2 regions of the Pseudomonas ulcerans genome follow, and region 1 is predicted to be linked to the other one. Evidence: riboswitches for the same ligand, from Rfam matches in the RefSeq annotation. Region 1 holds a riboswitch; the other holds the start of a gene.
What was found. A riboswitch is a leader RNA that binds a small molecule or an ion and turns the genes downstream of it on or off. The one in region 1 is predicted to bind cobalamin.
Positions count from the first base shown of each region.

Region 2: linked by a shared signal. The riboswitch ahead of V0R59_RS20545 (CbtB domain-containing protein) and the one ahead of V0R59_RS01410 (TonB-dependent receptor plug domain-containing protein) in region 1 are both predicted to bind cobalamin.

Region 1 covers NZ_JAZDQN010000001.1:308,016-315,731, forward strand. The annotation lists gene ctlX (citrulline utilization hydrolase CtlX) at 1-253, opposite strand, end outside; gene V0R59_RS01400 (ABC transporter substrate-binding protein) at 387-1,301, opposite strand; gene V0R59_RS01405 ((2Fe-2S) ferredoxin domain-containing protein) at 1,298-1,648, opposite strand; gene V0R59_RS01410 (TonB-dependent receptor plug domain-containing protein) at 1,726-3,678, opposite strand; cobalamin riboswitch at 3,796-4,000, opposite strand; gene folD (bifunctional methylenetetrahydrofolate dehydrogenase/methenyltetrahydrofolate cyclohydrolase FolD) at 4,093-4,947, opposite strand; tRNA gene V0R59_RS01420 (tRNA-Arg) at 5,228-5,304, shown strand; tRNA gene V0R59_RS01425 (tRNA-His) at 5,343-5,418, shown strand; tRNA gene V0R59_RS01430 (tRNA-Leu) at 5,472-5,556, shown strand; tRNA gene V0R59_RS01435 (tRNA-His) at 5,615-5,690, shown strand; gene V0R59_RS01440 (hypothetical protein) at 5,808-6,188, opposite strand; gene V0R59_RS01445 (DUF6388 family protein) at 6,466-6,771, shown strand; gene tig (trigger factor) at 6,977-7,716, shown strand, end outside.
Region 2 covers NZ_JAZDQN010000025.1:31,876-39,591, reverse strand. The annotation lists gene cobN (cobaltochelatase subunit CobN) at 1-361, opposite strand, end outside; gene cobW (cobalamin biosynthesis protein CobW) at 365-1,435, opposite strand; cobalamin riboswitch at 1,534-1,740, opposite strand; cobalamin riboswitch at 1,796-2,010, shown strand; gene V0R59_RS20545 (CbtB domain-containing protein) at 2,112-2,300, shown strand; gene V0R59_RS20540 (CbtA family protein) at 2,312-3,004, shown strand; gene V0R59_RS20535 (cobalamin biosynthesis protein) at 3,004-3,429, shown strand; gene cobM (precorrin-4 C(11)-methyltransferase) at 3,459-4,205, shown strand; gene V0R59_RS20525 (DUF1272 domain-containing protein) at 4,275-4,520, shown strand; gene V0R59_RS20520 (hypothetical protein) at 4,564-4,863, opposite strand; gene hpaR (homoprotocatechuate degradation operon regulator HpaR) at 5,031-5,453, opposite strand; gene V0R59_RS20510 (gamma-glutamyl-gamma-aminobutyrate hydrolase family protein) at 5,819-6,631, shown strand; gene V0R59_RS20505 (hypothetical protein) at 6,806-7,716, opposite strand, start outside.

The DNA of each region.
Region 1 (7,716 bases):
CGGCGTGGCTGCTCCACCAGTTGTTGGGGAAGATCGAGTCGGGGGTGTGCGGGGCCGGAGTGTCCTGCACCACCAGGACTTCGACGCCGTGCTGGCGCAGGGTGTCGACATAGCCGTCGAACTCTTCCAGCGCTTTCTGCTGTGCGGCTTCGGCGTCCAGCACGGGCTTCTGGAAGCGGTTGTTGAGGGCGGTGTCCGGGTTGAAGGCGAACCGCGCCGGGCGGATCATCAGGACCGTATTTGTTGTTTGCATCGGGGCACGCATCCGGGGTTGGCGATGCGTCCATTGTCCTCCCGCTGGCGCTGCAATCCCGGCTGAAGCGCGTGGGGCGCCCAGCCGGGAAAGCTGAAACCGAGGGTTCGGCAGCCGAATCGGCTGTGGCCGTTCAGTCGTGGATCGTCGCCAGTTCCCGGGCCAGTTGCAGGGCGGTGCGGGCGCTGTGTTCGCCGGCGACCAGGTGGCTGAAAGGGATGTCGATCATGCGGTTCTCGCGCACCGCGCGCAGGTGCGACAGGGCCGGGTGCTTGCGCAGGTAGTCGCGCTTGGCGCTGGCCGGGGACCAGACCGCATCGGCCAGCAGGAGCACGTCCGGGTCCTGGCGCAGCAGGGTCTCGGCATCCACCGTGACCCGGTGCAGGTCGATGTCGGCGAAGATATTGCGCCCGCCGGCCACGGCGATCAGCTCGGTGACGAAGCCGCGGCTGCCTTCGCTGTCCAGGCCCTGGGTCTCGCTATCCAGGTAGAAGACGCGCAGCGGCTTGTGGGTGGCGGCGAGGGTGCGGGCCTGCTGCAGGTCGGCTCGCTGGCGGGCGATCACTGTTTCGGCGCGGTCCTGGCGGCCGAGCAGGGCGCCGAGGGTGCGCAGGTCATGTTCGATGGCGTCGAAGCCGGAAGCGGGCGGGGCGGCGCAGGCGTCTTCCAGCAGGTAGCTGGCGATGCCGAGGCGGACCAGGTCGTGGCGTGAGCCGACGCCGTCGCGAAAGGCGCTGGCGAAGCCTCCGACCACCAGGTCGAAGCGTCCGGCGTAGAAGACTTCCTGGGAGGGGTACTGGCGCGACAGCAAGGGGACGCCGCGGTAGCGGTTTTCCTTCAGGGCGCCGACGTCGTCATCTATATAGCTGACTGCGGCCAGAGCCGGGCCGGCATCCAGTGCCAGCAGCAGGTCGGCGGCGTGCTGGTTGAGGGCAAGGATGCGCTGTGGTCCGGGGGCCTTGTGGGTCCAGGTCTCGCCGCAGTTCTGGTAGTCGAGGGCATTCGCGCTGGAGCAGGCCAGGAGCAATAGCCACGTCAGGTGCTTCATGGGCCGTCTCCGTTGAGCAGCAGGTCGCGTACCGGGCGACCGTCCACCAGGTGTTCGCGGACCAGGCGCCGGGCGTCGTCGTGGCTGGCGATGCGGTACCAGCAGCGGTCCGGATACACCGTTGCCACCGGGCCGAGGTTGCAGGGGAACTGGCAATGGGTGCGGGTCAGCAGGACGCCGTCGGCGGTCTCCATGCGTTGCGCGGCCAGCAGCTCGTTGCGCACCGTCTTCCAGACTTTCAGGGCGCCGCGCAGGGTGCAGCGGGGGCCGGTGCAGAGCATGACGTGGCGGGCGTGGTCAGGGATGTGCGACCACTCGGGGTTGCTGGGGATGTCCTGTTCGTTCATGGGCTGTCCTTCGAATTCCGTCGAGGCGACGCGTACGCTGTGGTAGCCCACGACGTACGCTTCCATCACAAAGCGCCTCAGAAGCTGTAGGTGTACCGCGCTTCGGCCGTGAACGGCCGGCCCAGGTTGCTTACCCGTGGCGAGCTGGAATCCATGCTGGTGGTGTAGTCACGGTCCAGCAGGTTCTCCAGCAACAGGCTCAGGCGATGCTGGCGCTGGCCATCCAGGTAGCGGTAGGCGTCGGCATCGACCACGGTGTAGTGGCCATAGTCGATATCCCGCGGGCTGATCACGCTGCCGATGTAGCGCACCGCCGCACCCGCGCCCCACATGCGGTCGGCGGACTCGTAGCCGATCCGGCTGCGGGCGAAGTAATGCGGGATGTTGTTGATGGTCGCCCCATTGCGCGACTCGGTGAGGTTGCGGGTCATGTCCGCCTGCACCTGCCAGCGGTCGCTGAGCTGCACCTGGCCGTTGAGCTCGAAACCGCGCACGGTGATTTCGCCGTCGCCGTTGACCCACTGGCTGTCGACGATGGTGATCAGGTCCTCGATGCGACGATGGAACAACGTGCCGCTGACGCTGTAGGGCTGGCCGTTGACCAGGTTGCTGTAGTCCAGGCCCAGTTCGGCGTTGCGGCTTTTCTCCGCCTTGAGGTTGGGGTTGCCCATCTCGTCGCCCGGCTCGTTGACGTACAGCTGCTCGGCATTCGGCAGCTTGTAGGCCGAGCCGAACTGGCCGCGCAGCTTGAGGTGGTCGGTGAGGTCGTAGAGCGAGGTGAGCATGCCCACGGTGGCACTGTCGCCGCCGCTCAGGTGCTCGCGGCGCACGCCGATGCTCGGGTGCCAGTCGGGCAGGGCGGTGATCTCGGGGCGCAGTTGCACATACAGGGCATGGGCTTCGGCCTGGTTCTGGTCGATCTTCAGGACATCGTCCTTGCCCTTGTAGAACTGGTTGTCGGTGCCGAACACCAGGGTGTGGTTGCCGGGCAGGATCGCCGTGCCTTCGGCTTGCACGCCCCAGTCGCTGAAGCCCCAGTAGTCGTTGTGGTTGACCACCCGGGTGCTGCCGTCGGTGTTGTTGTAGACCCGGTTGTAGTTGGTGTCCCAGTCGTTCATGTGGCCCTTGACGAAGTAGCTGAAGTCTTCGTTCAGGTGTTGCTGGAAGGTCGCCGTGGCGATCTGCTGGACCCGGTCGTTGGTGGTGTTGCGGTTGGAGGTCGGGCGCAGGAAGTCAAGGCTGGCGGCGCTGTACTGGTAGAACAGCTCCAGACGGCTGTCGTCTCCAAAGCTCTGCGCGGCCTTGGCGCCGAAGGTGTTGACCTCGTAGCTGCGCTTGCGGTCACTCACCGTCGCAGCGATATCGCTGCTGCGGTACGGCTGGTAGCCCTCGGAAATGTTGTGGCTGACGTAGGCGAGCAGGCCGAGGTCGCCGAAACCGTTGCTGAAGATGCGTTCGATGCGCCCGTCGCCGTTGCGCCCGGCGAAGCTGTCGACGCCCAGGTTGACCTGGCCGGAGGCATCGCGGGACTGGGCATTGCGGGTGACGATGTTGATCACCCCGGACACCGCCTGGGTACCGAACAGCAGGCTCTGGCCGCCCTTGAGCACTTCGATGCCTTCGATCGCCGCGGCGGGCAGGGTATCGATGTAGATGCCGCCGTAGAGGCGGTTGTTCAGGCGCACGCCGTCGAGGAGGATCAGCGTGTCGTCGTTGCGCCCGCCCAGCAGCGAGTAGGTACCGTAGTCGAACGGGCCCTGCTTGGGCGCGACGTACAGGCCAGGGATGAACATCTGCAGGACGCGGGTGATATCGGCGCTGGGGCCGGCGCGTTCGATCTGCTCGCGCTCGACCACTTCGACCTTGCTGCCGTAGCGGGCCATCTGCGCGATGGTGTTGGATTCCACTGGCGGCGCCGAGACGATCTGCTGGTCCAGGGTGAGTGCATCGGCCGCGTGCAGCAGCGTGGGGCTGCCGAGCAGGCAACCGAGTAGCGCGCGGGCGATTGGAGTGAAGGATGTGTTGCTCATTGACTTCTCGAAAGGAATTTTCGGGAAGCGCACAGGAGGGTACTGGCGAACGCGCGCCAGGTTACCGGCTCGTGCCCGCCCACCGCAGGTTTGCCAAATGACTGACGAATCCGTTCTCCAGTCGTGATGCTTCAGGCCGGTCTCCGGGCTTGCGAGGATGGAAGCCATTCGCCTTCCCATGCGTCATGCGCACAGTGGCCTGGTTGAATGCTTCACTCGCTTACCGTTGCGGGGGCAGCGCCGGACTGGTCGCAAGGACGCACCGGCTTCCCGTTTCACCTGCCGCGCGGCGGCGGCAGACACCTGAAACGGGCGGCATCTGACCATCGGGATGACCGTTCGTCAACCATGGGCTTTTTTGCGGGCAAAAAAAACGGCACCGCCAAGGGTGCCGTTGCTGTATCGCCGGTCAGCTTATTGATGCAGTTCTTCGGCGGCGTACAGGGTGTTTTCCAGCAGGCAGGCGCGGGTCATCGGGCCGACGCCGCCCGGAACCGGGGTGATCCAGCCGGCGCGGGGCAGGGCGGTCTCGTAGACCACGTCGCCGACCAGCTTGCCGTCTTCCTGGCGGTTGATGCCGACGTCGATGACGATAGCGCCTTCCTTGATCCACTCACCCTTGACCAGGCCTGGCTTGCCGGCGGCCACTACCACCAGGTCGGCACGGCCGACGTGACCGGCGAGGTCCTTGGTGAAACGGTGGGTGACGGTGACGGTGCAGCCGGCCAGCAGCAGTTCCATGGCCATCGGGCGGCCGACGATATTGGAGGCGCCGACGACCACGGCGTTCATGCCGTAGAGGTCCTGGCCGGTGCTTTGCAGCAGGGTCATGATGCCTTTCGGGGTGCACGGGCGCAGCAGCGGGATGCGCTGGGCCAGGCGGCCGATGTTGTACGGGTGGAAACCGTCGACGTCCTTGTCCGGGCGGATGCGCTCCAGCAGCAGGGAGGCGTCGAGGTGGGCCGGCAACGGCAGTTGCAGGAGGATGCCGTCGATGTTCGCGTCATCGTTGAGGCGATCGATCAGGTCGGTCAGTTCCTGCTGGCTGGTGCTGCTCGGCAGGTCGAAGGCTTGCGAAATGAAGCCGACTTCCTCGCAGTCCTTGCGCTTGTGCGATACATACACCTGGGAGGCGGGGTCGGTGCCAACCAGGATCACCGCCAGGCCGGGGGTCCGCAGACCTTGCTGGCGACGTTCAACGACACGTTGGGCGATCTGCTGGCGCAGGCTGGCGGCGATCGCCTTGCCGTCGATAAGTTGTGCAGTCATGACGGGTGATTAACCATCGAGAGAAAAAAAGAGCGCGCATTCTCTCATGAGCAGGGCGAAGGGCAAAGGCGCTTGGTCCGGCAATTGCCCTAAGCCCTTCAATAAAATGAAATTTTCCGAGAAATATGTTGACGGTGTGACAGGTGGTCTATAAGATTCGCCTCACTTGTCGGGCAGGGCCTAGCACTGGTTAGCAAGGTCGGGCAGAATGAGCGGATTTTGGCTTGTTCGGTACGGCTAAACGTTAATTTGTAATCGCAAGCGAAAGCAGATTAAATATGCGCCCGTAGCTCAGCTGGATAGAGCATCCGCCTTCTAAGCGGATGGTCGCAGGTTCGAGTCCTGCCGGGTGCGCCAATCAAGGCAGCTTTGGCACAAGTAGCAGATGCAATATGGTGGACGTAGCTCAGTTGGTAGAGCGCAGGATTGTGATTCCTGTGGTCGAGGGTTCGATTCCCTTCGTCCACCCCATATTCTGAAAGGCGCCTGATGAAAGTCTGGCGCCTTTGCTTTAAATGCTTCACGCGGACGTGGTGAAATTGGTAGACACACTGGATTTAGGTTCCAGCGGCGCAAGCTGTAAGAGTTCGAGTCTCTTCGTCCGCACCATTCAAGTCTTCACCGCCCGTCACTGAGGTGTGAGAAGGTCGCAAGTCAGCAACAAATGGTGGACGTAGCTCAGTTGGTAGAGCGCAGGATTGTGATTCCTGTGGTCGAGGGTTCGATTCCCTTCGTCCACCCCATATTCAGAAAGGCGCCTGGTGAGAACCAGGCGCCTTTTCGTTTTTTGGGGTCGTGAAATGAAAAGGCAGCCTTGGTGTGGCTGCCTTTTTCATTTGTTCGTCGTGCTCTCGTGGCGTTTACTGCGTGTTGACGCTCAGGGTTGCGCGGTCTTGCGTTTTCGGCGCATCGACATCACAGGCGGCCTCGCTGATCGCCCTTGACAGCGAACCTTTGAAGATCGGCGTGGGCTCGTCATCCGGGCGAGCGTCTGCCAGGCCTTTCAGTGACGTGCTGGAGCCCATGAAGCGTACTGTGCGGGAAATGCAATCGAACTGACGGGCGGAGAAGCTCGTTCCGCTGAGGCCTGTGCGTTGGGTGATTACCGAGAGTCTCCCGGGATTGCCGCTGACCTTGACGATCACGTACTGCGCATCTGGGTCGAATGAAGCTTGCAGGGGTGTAGCAGCGGCGATAGAGCAGGGGAAAGCCCAGGCGCTGACCATCAGGAGTTTCTTCAACACGGTTACGTCCTTGCGGTGTTGATCACCAGGCATGTCAAAGTGGTAATTGGGAATGAAACGCATTTGTGGCGTTGATTGATACTAGATTAATGGCCCGGAACACGCATTTGCAAACTTCCTCCCGAGAATTTGTAAGAAAAATCTCTTTTTTGCGTGGATTGTGGATGAGCGGTCGGCGTTTCTTCCGAGCTGTAATGGCTATAAGGTTCGAGCAAAAGCTGATAGATTTCAGCTCGTTGATTAAGTGTCGGTACGCCATCAGGCAGGTAGAAGGATGATTGCGAAAGAGCAACGCCAGGCAGTCGCACTGGAGCGTTTCGCGCAGGCCAATCCGCAGTTGCTGGCGGAAATCGCTTCGTTGAGCGAGGTCGAGCGGCGTCAGCAGCTTGAGTGGGCGTTCGAAGATGAAGCTCGGGGGCAGGGTATCGAGCCTTGGGAACTGGCCTTGCGCCTGATCGCCGAATCGCCGGAAGAACTGCAGGCCATGTGCCTGGAGGTTCATCGCGAGGTGGCGGAGACTCTGGGAATGAGCTGGGATGAGTACTGCGATTTCAATGAAGTCGACGGTCCTGCTTCCTGATCGCCACGCCGAATGTTTTTTATTTGGAAAGAGTGCGCGGCATTTGCTGTGCCACCGTCTGGTTCAATGTCGAAATCAATGAAGGTCGGTGCCATTCGCCTCCGGGTCGAACAGGGTGACTTCTGGTGGCTGAGCTACTAGAATGCTTGCCCTTGATTCTGGAGTCGGGTATCGCCGGCTAACGTCTGTGCAACGAGGAATATTCATGCAAGTTTCTGTTGAAAATACTTCCGCTCTCGAGCGTCGTATGACCATCGCCGTTCCGGCAGAGCGCGTCGAGACCGAAGTCAACAAGCGTCTGCAACAGACTGCCCGTCGCGCCAAGGTTCCAGGCTTCCGTCCTGGCAAAGTGCCTATGAGCGTGATCCGTCAGCGTTATGAAGATGCTGCCCGTCAGGAAGCGTTCGGTGATCTGGTCCAGGCTTCCTTCTACGAAGCCGTGGTCGAGCAGAAGCTGAACCCGGCTGGCGCTCCTGCCGTCGAGCCGAAATCGTTCGAGAAAGGCAAGGACCTGGAATTCGTCGCCATCTTCGAAGTCTTCCCTGAGTTCACCGTTGCCGGCTTCGACTCGATCGCCGTCGAGCGCCTGAGCGCCGACGTCAGCGACGCCGACCTGGACAACATGCTGGAAGTCCTGCGCAAGCAGAACACCCGTTTCGAAGCCGCCGAGCGTGCTGCCCAGAACGAAGACCAGTTGAACATCGACTTCGTCGGCAAGATCGACGGCGAAGCCTTCGCTGGCGGTTCCGCCAAGGGCACTCAGCTGGTACTGGGCTCCGGCCGCATGATCCCGGGCTTCGAAGAAGGCCTGGTCGGCGCCAAGGCAGGTGAAGAACGCGTTCTGACCCTGAACTTCCCCGAGGACTACCAGAACCTCGACCTGGCTGGCAAAGCCGCCGAGTTCACCGTTACCGTCAACAGCGTTTCCGAGCCGAAGCTGCCTGA
Region 2 (7,716 bases), on a different contig from region 1:
GGTCCGGACGATCGTCGCCCGGCACCAGGATCAGTTGCACGCCTCGGGCGGCCAGTTCCACCAGTTGCTCGACACCATAGCGCCAGTAGCCGATGCCGCCGTGCAGCGATACCAGGATCACCTTGGCATGGCGCAGCACTTCATCGACATACAGGTCCACCGACGCATGGTTCTGCACCTGCATGGGGTTGGCCAGGCGCAGGCTGGGGTAGTCCTCCGGCAAGTCCCGGGCGGTTTCCGCCAGCAGCGCCAGGTGCGAATCGCCGCTGCAGAGGATCACCAGTTCGGCGGGGGTCTGGCCGAGATCGGCGATGCTGTCGTCCGGCACGAAACCGCCGGGCTGGGTCCGCAGCAGGTGCATGGATCAGGCGCCCAGGGCCGCGCGCAGACGGGCTTCGAGGGCCGCGGCATCGAGGTCCTGGCCGATCAGCACCAGGCGGGTGATGCGCGGCTCTTCGCTGCGCCAGGCGCGGTCGAAGTGCTTGTCGAAACGGGTGCCCACACCCTGGATCAGCAGGCGCATCGGCTTGCCGGGAATGGCCGCGAAGCCCTTGACCCGCAGGATGCCGGTGTCCGTCACCAGTTGGGTCAGAGCGTCCAGCAGCAGGCTTTCGTCGGCCTCGGGCAGGTCCAGGGAAATGGAGTCGAAGGCGTCGTGGTCGTGATCGTCGTGGTCATCGTCGTCGTCATGGTGCGAATCGTGGTGGGTGCGACGGCCATCGATATGCGCCTCGGACTCGGCACCGATGCCCAGCAGCACGTCCAGCGGCAGCACGCCCTTGCTCGCCTCGATCACCTTGACCGCCGGCGGCAGTTCTTCCTGGACTTCGGCGCGCACCGCGGCCAGGGCCTCGGGTGCGATCAGGTCGGCCTTGTTCAGCACCACCAGGTCGGCACTGGCCAGCTGGTCGGCGAACAGTTCGTGCAGTGGCGATTCGTGGTCCAGGTTCGGGTCCAGCTTGCGCTGTGCGTCCACCTGCTCGGGGAAGGCGGCGAAGGTGCCAGCGGCCACGGCCGGGCTGTCGACTACGGTGATCACCGCGTCGACGGTGCAGGCGTTGCGGATTTCCGGCCACTGGAAGGCTTGCACCAGGGGCTTGGGCAGGGCCAGGCCGCTGGTCTCGATGAGGATCTGGTCGAGGTCGCCACGGCGCGCCACCAGTTCGCGCATCACCGGGAAGAACTCTTCCTGCACGGTGCAGCACAGGCAGCCGTTGGCCAGCTCGTAGACGCGGCCGTTGGCCTCTTCCTCGGTGCAGCCGATGCTGCACTGCTTGAGGATCTCGCCATCGATGCCCAGCTCGCCGAATTCGTTGACGATCACCGCGATGCGGCGGCCATTGGCGTTGTCCAGCATATGGCGCAGCAGCGTGGTCTTGCCCGAGCCGAGGAAGCCGGTAACGATCGTGACGGGGAGTTTGGCCAGTGTTTTCATGTCGGATGCCCTTGGCAGCAGGATTGGCGGGCATGGGGGACGGGAGCCGGATGCCTGGCAGCCGGGCGCGTTCGCCACCGGATCACCCCGCCCGGTTGAAGTGGAAACTGTTCGAGGCAGGTCTCCTGGCTCGTGCTGTGCCCGGGGCAGCATCGACGCCTTCCCGCCGTTCACGGCAGTGGCTGTGGTCGATGATTCAGCACTTACAGTTGCGGGGGCAGCCGCGGAATGGCTGTGATCAGCGCACCGCGTTCCCGTCTTAGCTCCGGCCACGACGCCGGAGAACCTCGAACCGGCAAGGCTACGCAGTGCCCGGAGGCCGGTCAACCGCTGTATTGACGGATGTCAATGCGCGTGATTTCCTAGCGCGATCGTTTGGGTGCCTTTTTTATTACAAGGTGAAACGGGAAACCGGTGCGCGATGACCTTCCAGGTCGAGCCAATCCGGTGCTGCCCCCGCAACGGTAAGCGAGGAAAGCGTCAGATCCACTGTGCCCGCAGTCCGGCATGGGAAGGAGACGCCACGGCTCAATGCCCTCGCAAGCCCGGAGACCGGCCCGACGCAGAATTGACCAAACCCGCGGTGGGCGGGCGACGTTGCACCTCCCGGCCGTCCCGTGCCCGGAGGTTCTTCGCGCTTGCCTGTCGCCAAGACGACACACAAGAGGAAAGCGCCATGCCCGTTACCAGCACCGCCAGCCACGCCAGCAGCACCTCCAGCACCCTCAGCCAGCGCATCGTTGCCGCCGTCAGCGCCTCCGTGCTGGGCCTGTGCCTCGTCTACTTCGCCGGTTTCTCCCATATCGAAGCGGTGCACAACGCCGCCCACGACACCCGTCACAGCGCCGCCTTCCCTTGCCACTGAGGCCTGACCGCATGTTCACTCGCATCGCACGCACCGCGGGCTTCACCGGCCTGCTGGCCGCCCTGCTGCTGACCCTGCTGCAGAGCTTCTGGGTCTCGCCGCTGATCCTCCAGGCGGAAACCTACGAGAACTCGGCCCCGGCCGCCGCCCATGAACACGAGCACGCCGACGGCGCTGCCGCAGGTCATGAGCACAGCGCTGAAGCCTGGTCGCCGGAAGACGGCTGGCAGCGCGTGCTGTCCACCACCGGTGGCAACCTGGTGGTAGCGGTGGGCTTCGCCCTGCTGCTGGCGGCCATGTACACCCTGCGCGCCCCCGGCAGCATCGGCGCCGGCGCACTCTGGGGCCTGGGCGGTTTCGCCGTGTTCTGCCTGGCGCCGAACCTCGGCCTGCCGCCGGAACTGCCGGGCACCGCCGCTGCCGACCTGGCCCAGCGCCAGTTCTGGTGGATCGGTACCGCCGCGGCAACCGCAGCGGGCCTGGCACTGATCGCCTTCGCCGGAAACTGGGTGCTGAAGGCCGCTGGCCTGGCACTGCTGGTGATCCCCCACGTGATCGGCGCGCCGCAACCGGAAGTCCATGAAAGCCTGGCCCCGGAAGCGCTGGAATCGCAGTTTATCGTCGCTTCGCTGTTGACCAACGCCGGTTTCTGGCTGGCCCTGGGCCTGATCAGCGCCTGGCTGTACCGGCGCAAGGCTGCCTGATGCCCACCTCGCCCGGCGTCGGCCTGCTGTACGCCGGGCTGGGGTGTCGTCGCGGTACCCCGGCCAGTGACCTGGCCGGCCTCCTGCGGCAGGTTCTGCAAGACCGCGACCTGCCCTTCTCCGCCCTGGCCGGACTCGCCAGCATCGACCTCAAGCGCGACGAACCCGGCCTGCTGCAACTGGCCGAAGACCTTGCCCTGCCCCTGCACTTCTACAGTGCCGTCCAGCTCGCCCCGTTCACCCCGCGCCTGAGCCATCGCTCCGCCACGGCCTTTCGCCACACCGGCTGCTACGGTGTCGCGGAAAGCTGCGCCCTGGCCCTGGCCGAACAGCTGGGCGGTGCCACGGCACAATTGCGTGTCGAGCGCGTCGTGCTGGGCGACATGACCCTGGCATTGGCCTGGGCCCCCGCTTCTGGCGGATAATCCGCCGCCTTCCCTTCAGAGATTCCAGCATGACCGTCTATTTCATCGGCGCCGGCCCCGGCGATCCGGAGCTGATCACCGTCAAGGGCCAGCGCCTGATCCGCCAGTGCCCGGTGATCATCTACGCCGGCTCCCTGGTGCCTGCTGCCGTGCTCGAAGGGCACACGGCCGAAACCGTGATCAACAGTGCCGAACTGCACCTGGAACAGATCATCGAGGCGATCCGCGCCGCCCATGAAAAAGGCCAGGATGTCGCCCGGGTGCACAGCGGCGACCCGAGCCTGTATGGCGCCATCGGCGAGCAGATCCGCCATCTGCGCGAGCTGGGCATTGCCTACCAGATCATCCCCGGCGTCACCGCCACCGCAGCCAGCGCGGCCCTGCTGGGCTGCGAGCTGACCCTGCCGGACATTGCCCAGAGCGTGATCCTCACCCGGTTCGCCGACACCTCGCCCATGCCCGAGGGTGAGGCGCTGGCCAGCCTGGCCAGCCACAAGACCACCCTGGCGATCCACCTCGGCGTACGCCACCTGGCGCGGATCGTCGAGGAACTGCGCCCGCACTATGGCGACGATTGCCCGATCGCCGTGGTCCACCGCGCCACCTGGCCGGACCAGGACTGGGTGCTGGGCACCCTGGACGATATCGTCGGGCTGGCGCAGGCCAAGGGGTTCCGGCGCACGGCGCTGATCCTGGTGGGCCGGGTGCTGGCCAGCGACAGCTTCAGCGAGTCGGCGCTGTACCGTGCGGGGCACGCCCACCTCTATCGGCCTTGAGGTGTATTGCATTGCCATCACGGTGGTTGCACATTACGGCAACGACCACCCTCGAAAAGGATTGCCCCGATGCTGGAACTGCGCCCCTGCTGCGAATGTTGTGCCACGCCACTGCCCGGCGACAGCCGCGACGCGATGATCTGCTCGTTCGAATGCACCTACTGCCGTAGCTGTACCGAAGACACGCTCAAGGGCAAGTGCCCGAACTGCGGGGGTGAACTGCAGCCGAGACCGGCACGGGTCGGGGAGAAGCTGGCGAAGAATCCGGCGACTACCCAGCGGACGGTGAAGGAGCAGGGCTGTCCGGCACATTGAACCTCATCGCGGGCATTGCCCGCGATGAGCCCGGTACAACTGGCTAGTGGGGCTGCATCTTGTTCTTGATGAACCCCACCACCCAGGTCAGCACCGCACCACCGGCACCGCCGCCAATCACACTGCTGAGGATGGCGGGAAGATCCAGGCTGCCATCGGTGCCCGGCTGGGCCAGGGACTGATCGCCGCTCAGCGCGGCAAGCACCTGCCCCAACACCACGCCACCCACGCCGCCAAGCACCGAGTTGAGCAGCGGGCCCAGGCTCTGCTTGCTCAAGCCCCCTGCCGCATTGCCGCCGACCGCGCCGCTGATGATCTGAATAATCAAGCCAATGAACTCCATCGTAGTTGCCCTCTGTAGCGTCTGAAATGACGACTCGCGTGCGGGCTACTACGGATACGGCACTACCACCGGGCATGGAGACGTCGTGGTCCGACCAACGACGGCAGGCTGTTGCGGATATCCGACAGTATATGTAGGACTTTTCACTTGCGCGAATGACGTGCCACTCAGGGCCGGACGTTCTTCAACTCGTTGAGCAACCCCAGCAGAGACTGCAATTTCTCGTCGCCGAACTGTTCGAGGATGCGCTGGTAGTTGCGCTCCATATCCTCGCTCATGTCGATGAAACACTGCTGGCCCTGCTCGGTGAGGCCGACGAAGACCCGGCGCTGGTCCTGGGTGGATTTCTTGCGACGCACCAGGCCGTCGCGCTCCAGGCGGCTGAGCACGCCGGTCATGCTCGGCTTGAGGATGCAAGCCTGCTCGGCCAGTTGATGGCTTTCCAGCTCGCCCTGCTGGCGCAGGATGCGGATCACCCGCCATTGCTGCTCGGTGAGCCCGTGTTCGTTGAGGGAAGGACGGAAGAACGCCATGGCGGCCTCGCGGGCCTGCAGCAGGGTAAGGGTCAGGGAAGGTCTTGGAATGGGCATGATCAGGCTGTTATCGACGGAGATTCCGCAGCTTAAGAGGCGGACCGGCGGGCCGCAAGTTCCGTCAGGAATACCTCGAAAGTCTCGTCAAGAATATTGAACTGGCCTGTCAGGTAAACATCACGTTTCTGCCTGTCCGCTCAGCCAGTTAAACGATAAACCGAAGGTTGCACGTTAAAAAATATGCACACGAAAAGCGGAATGCGCTTGATATATTTAACGGCTCTGGCAAGCTATGCGACAGGTTTCGACCGGGAATCGACGTTCGCGTGCACCCCGGCAGTGCTCGAAACCTCAGGCAGTACCAGGTCCGGACCGGTACGCCTGCACAACAATGACAGGCTGCGCCTGTCCCAAGGTGACATATGCCCAACAGCAACATTGGCAATAAGAATCAGAAATCCCGCAAACCCGTGGTCCTGATGACCATGGGCACTCAAGAGCGCAAGGGTCACGACTATCAGGTGATGACCCACAAGTACATCGTCCCCCTGGTTGAACACGCCGATTGCGTACCGGTACTGGTACCGACCTGCTGCGGCGTCGAAGACCTCGAGCAATACCTGGACATGGCCGACGGCGTGTACCTCACCGGTGCCGGGAGCAACATCGACCCGGCCCTCTACGGCCAGGAAAACCAGACCCCGGGCAAGGCCCAGGACCGCGACCGCGACCTGTTCGATCTGCCCCTGGTGCAACTGGCGATCGCCCGTGGCCTGCCGATCTTCGGTATCTGCCGCGGCATGCAGGAAATCAACGTGGCGCTGGGTGGCGACATCTACCAGAAGGTCTACGCCGAGCCAGGTTTCAACGACCACCGGGAAAACCCGGACGATCCGGTGGACGTGCAATATGCCCCGTCGCACAGCGTGCGCCTGAAGCCGGGCAGCTGGCTGCAGGAGTTGCTGCAGAGCGACGAGATCCGCGTCAACTCGCTGCACGGCCAGGGCCTGAAAACCCTCGGCGAAGGCGTCGAAGCCCTGGCTCACGCCGAAGACGGCCTGGTCGAGGCCATCCATGCGCCGAGCCTGTCGCCCTTCCTGTTCGCGGTGCAATGGCACCCGGAATGGCAGGCCGCGAAGAACCCGGATTCGGTGCGCATGTTCGAGGCGTTCGGCGAAGCGTGCCGCGCCCAGGCGAGCAAGAAGCAGCAGAGCAAGACTCAAAGCATCGCCTGAGAAAAGCTTCGTAAGCTTATGATTTAAAACAATTAAAGGCTGTATCGTGACTTTCCGCGATACAGTCTTTTTTTCATTCAAAATCCAATAAACAACATCACAAAAAAATCTCAATTCATTGTTTTATATAGATTTTTCTAAATCTAGAATTCACTTTAACTGTGATTTCACTTTCTACGGCAACGCATCCGTCCTTGGCGCCATGTCCACTGGTGCAGCCAGGTTCCCCTCGATCTGCCCCGACAGCGACCAGACCCCAGCCATCACCCCCGTGGCATGGTTTTCCATCAGGTTCTGCCATTCCTCGTTCAGCGCCACGTTGAGGATCACCCGCAGTTGCTCGACCATTTCCGGGCGATCGCTCTCATGCATCATTGCGCCGATTCCCGCCGAGGCCAGGGATATCGCCATGCCTGCGGCCTTCCCCACCGCCGCTGCCACGGCACTGAGTGCGCCGCGAGGGGCCAGGGTCGCTTCCAGACGGTTGCTGGCCTTGCTGGCCACCGATGACAGGCCGTTGTCCGAAGCCGAGGCATTCGCCGCAGCGGCCTTGCGGATGTTCTCGTCCAGGGCCCGCCACGCCGGCAACTGGATGAACGGCTGGGCCACCAACAGTTGCTGCAGGCTGGCATCACGCGCAGCCGGAGGGCCGAGGGCGATGGCGGGAACTCGATTCAGGTGCAGGGCGAACTGATCGGGGGCCGGGCGATAGCGCTGCTGGATGCCCGTCACCTCACGCCCGAGCAACTGCACGTACAACTCGGTGGCACGCTCGCGGATCAGGTCGGGGTTGATCTGTTCGGCCACCGGCTCCAGCACCCGCTCACGGTAGGCCTCCTGCAGGTAGAGGGCCAGGCGATTGTCGGGGTGGTCACGTTCCTGGCTCATCTTGTACCAGGCCACCTTGAGGGTCAGCCATTGCTGAGTCCAGTAGCCGGTAAACCAGGGAATGAAGTCCGCCTCGGTGTGCCTCTGCACTTCCTCGCGCCAGACCTGCATCGAGCGCCGCGCATAATCCCCGGCCGAGCCGGCGGCGCCCCGGGACGCCATGACGATCTCCCGATCCACCTGCTGCCAGGCCGCCG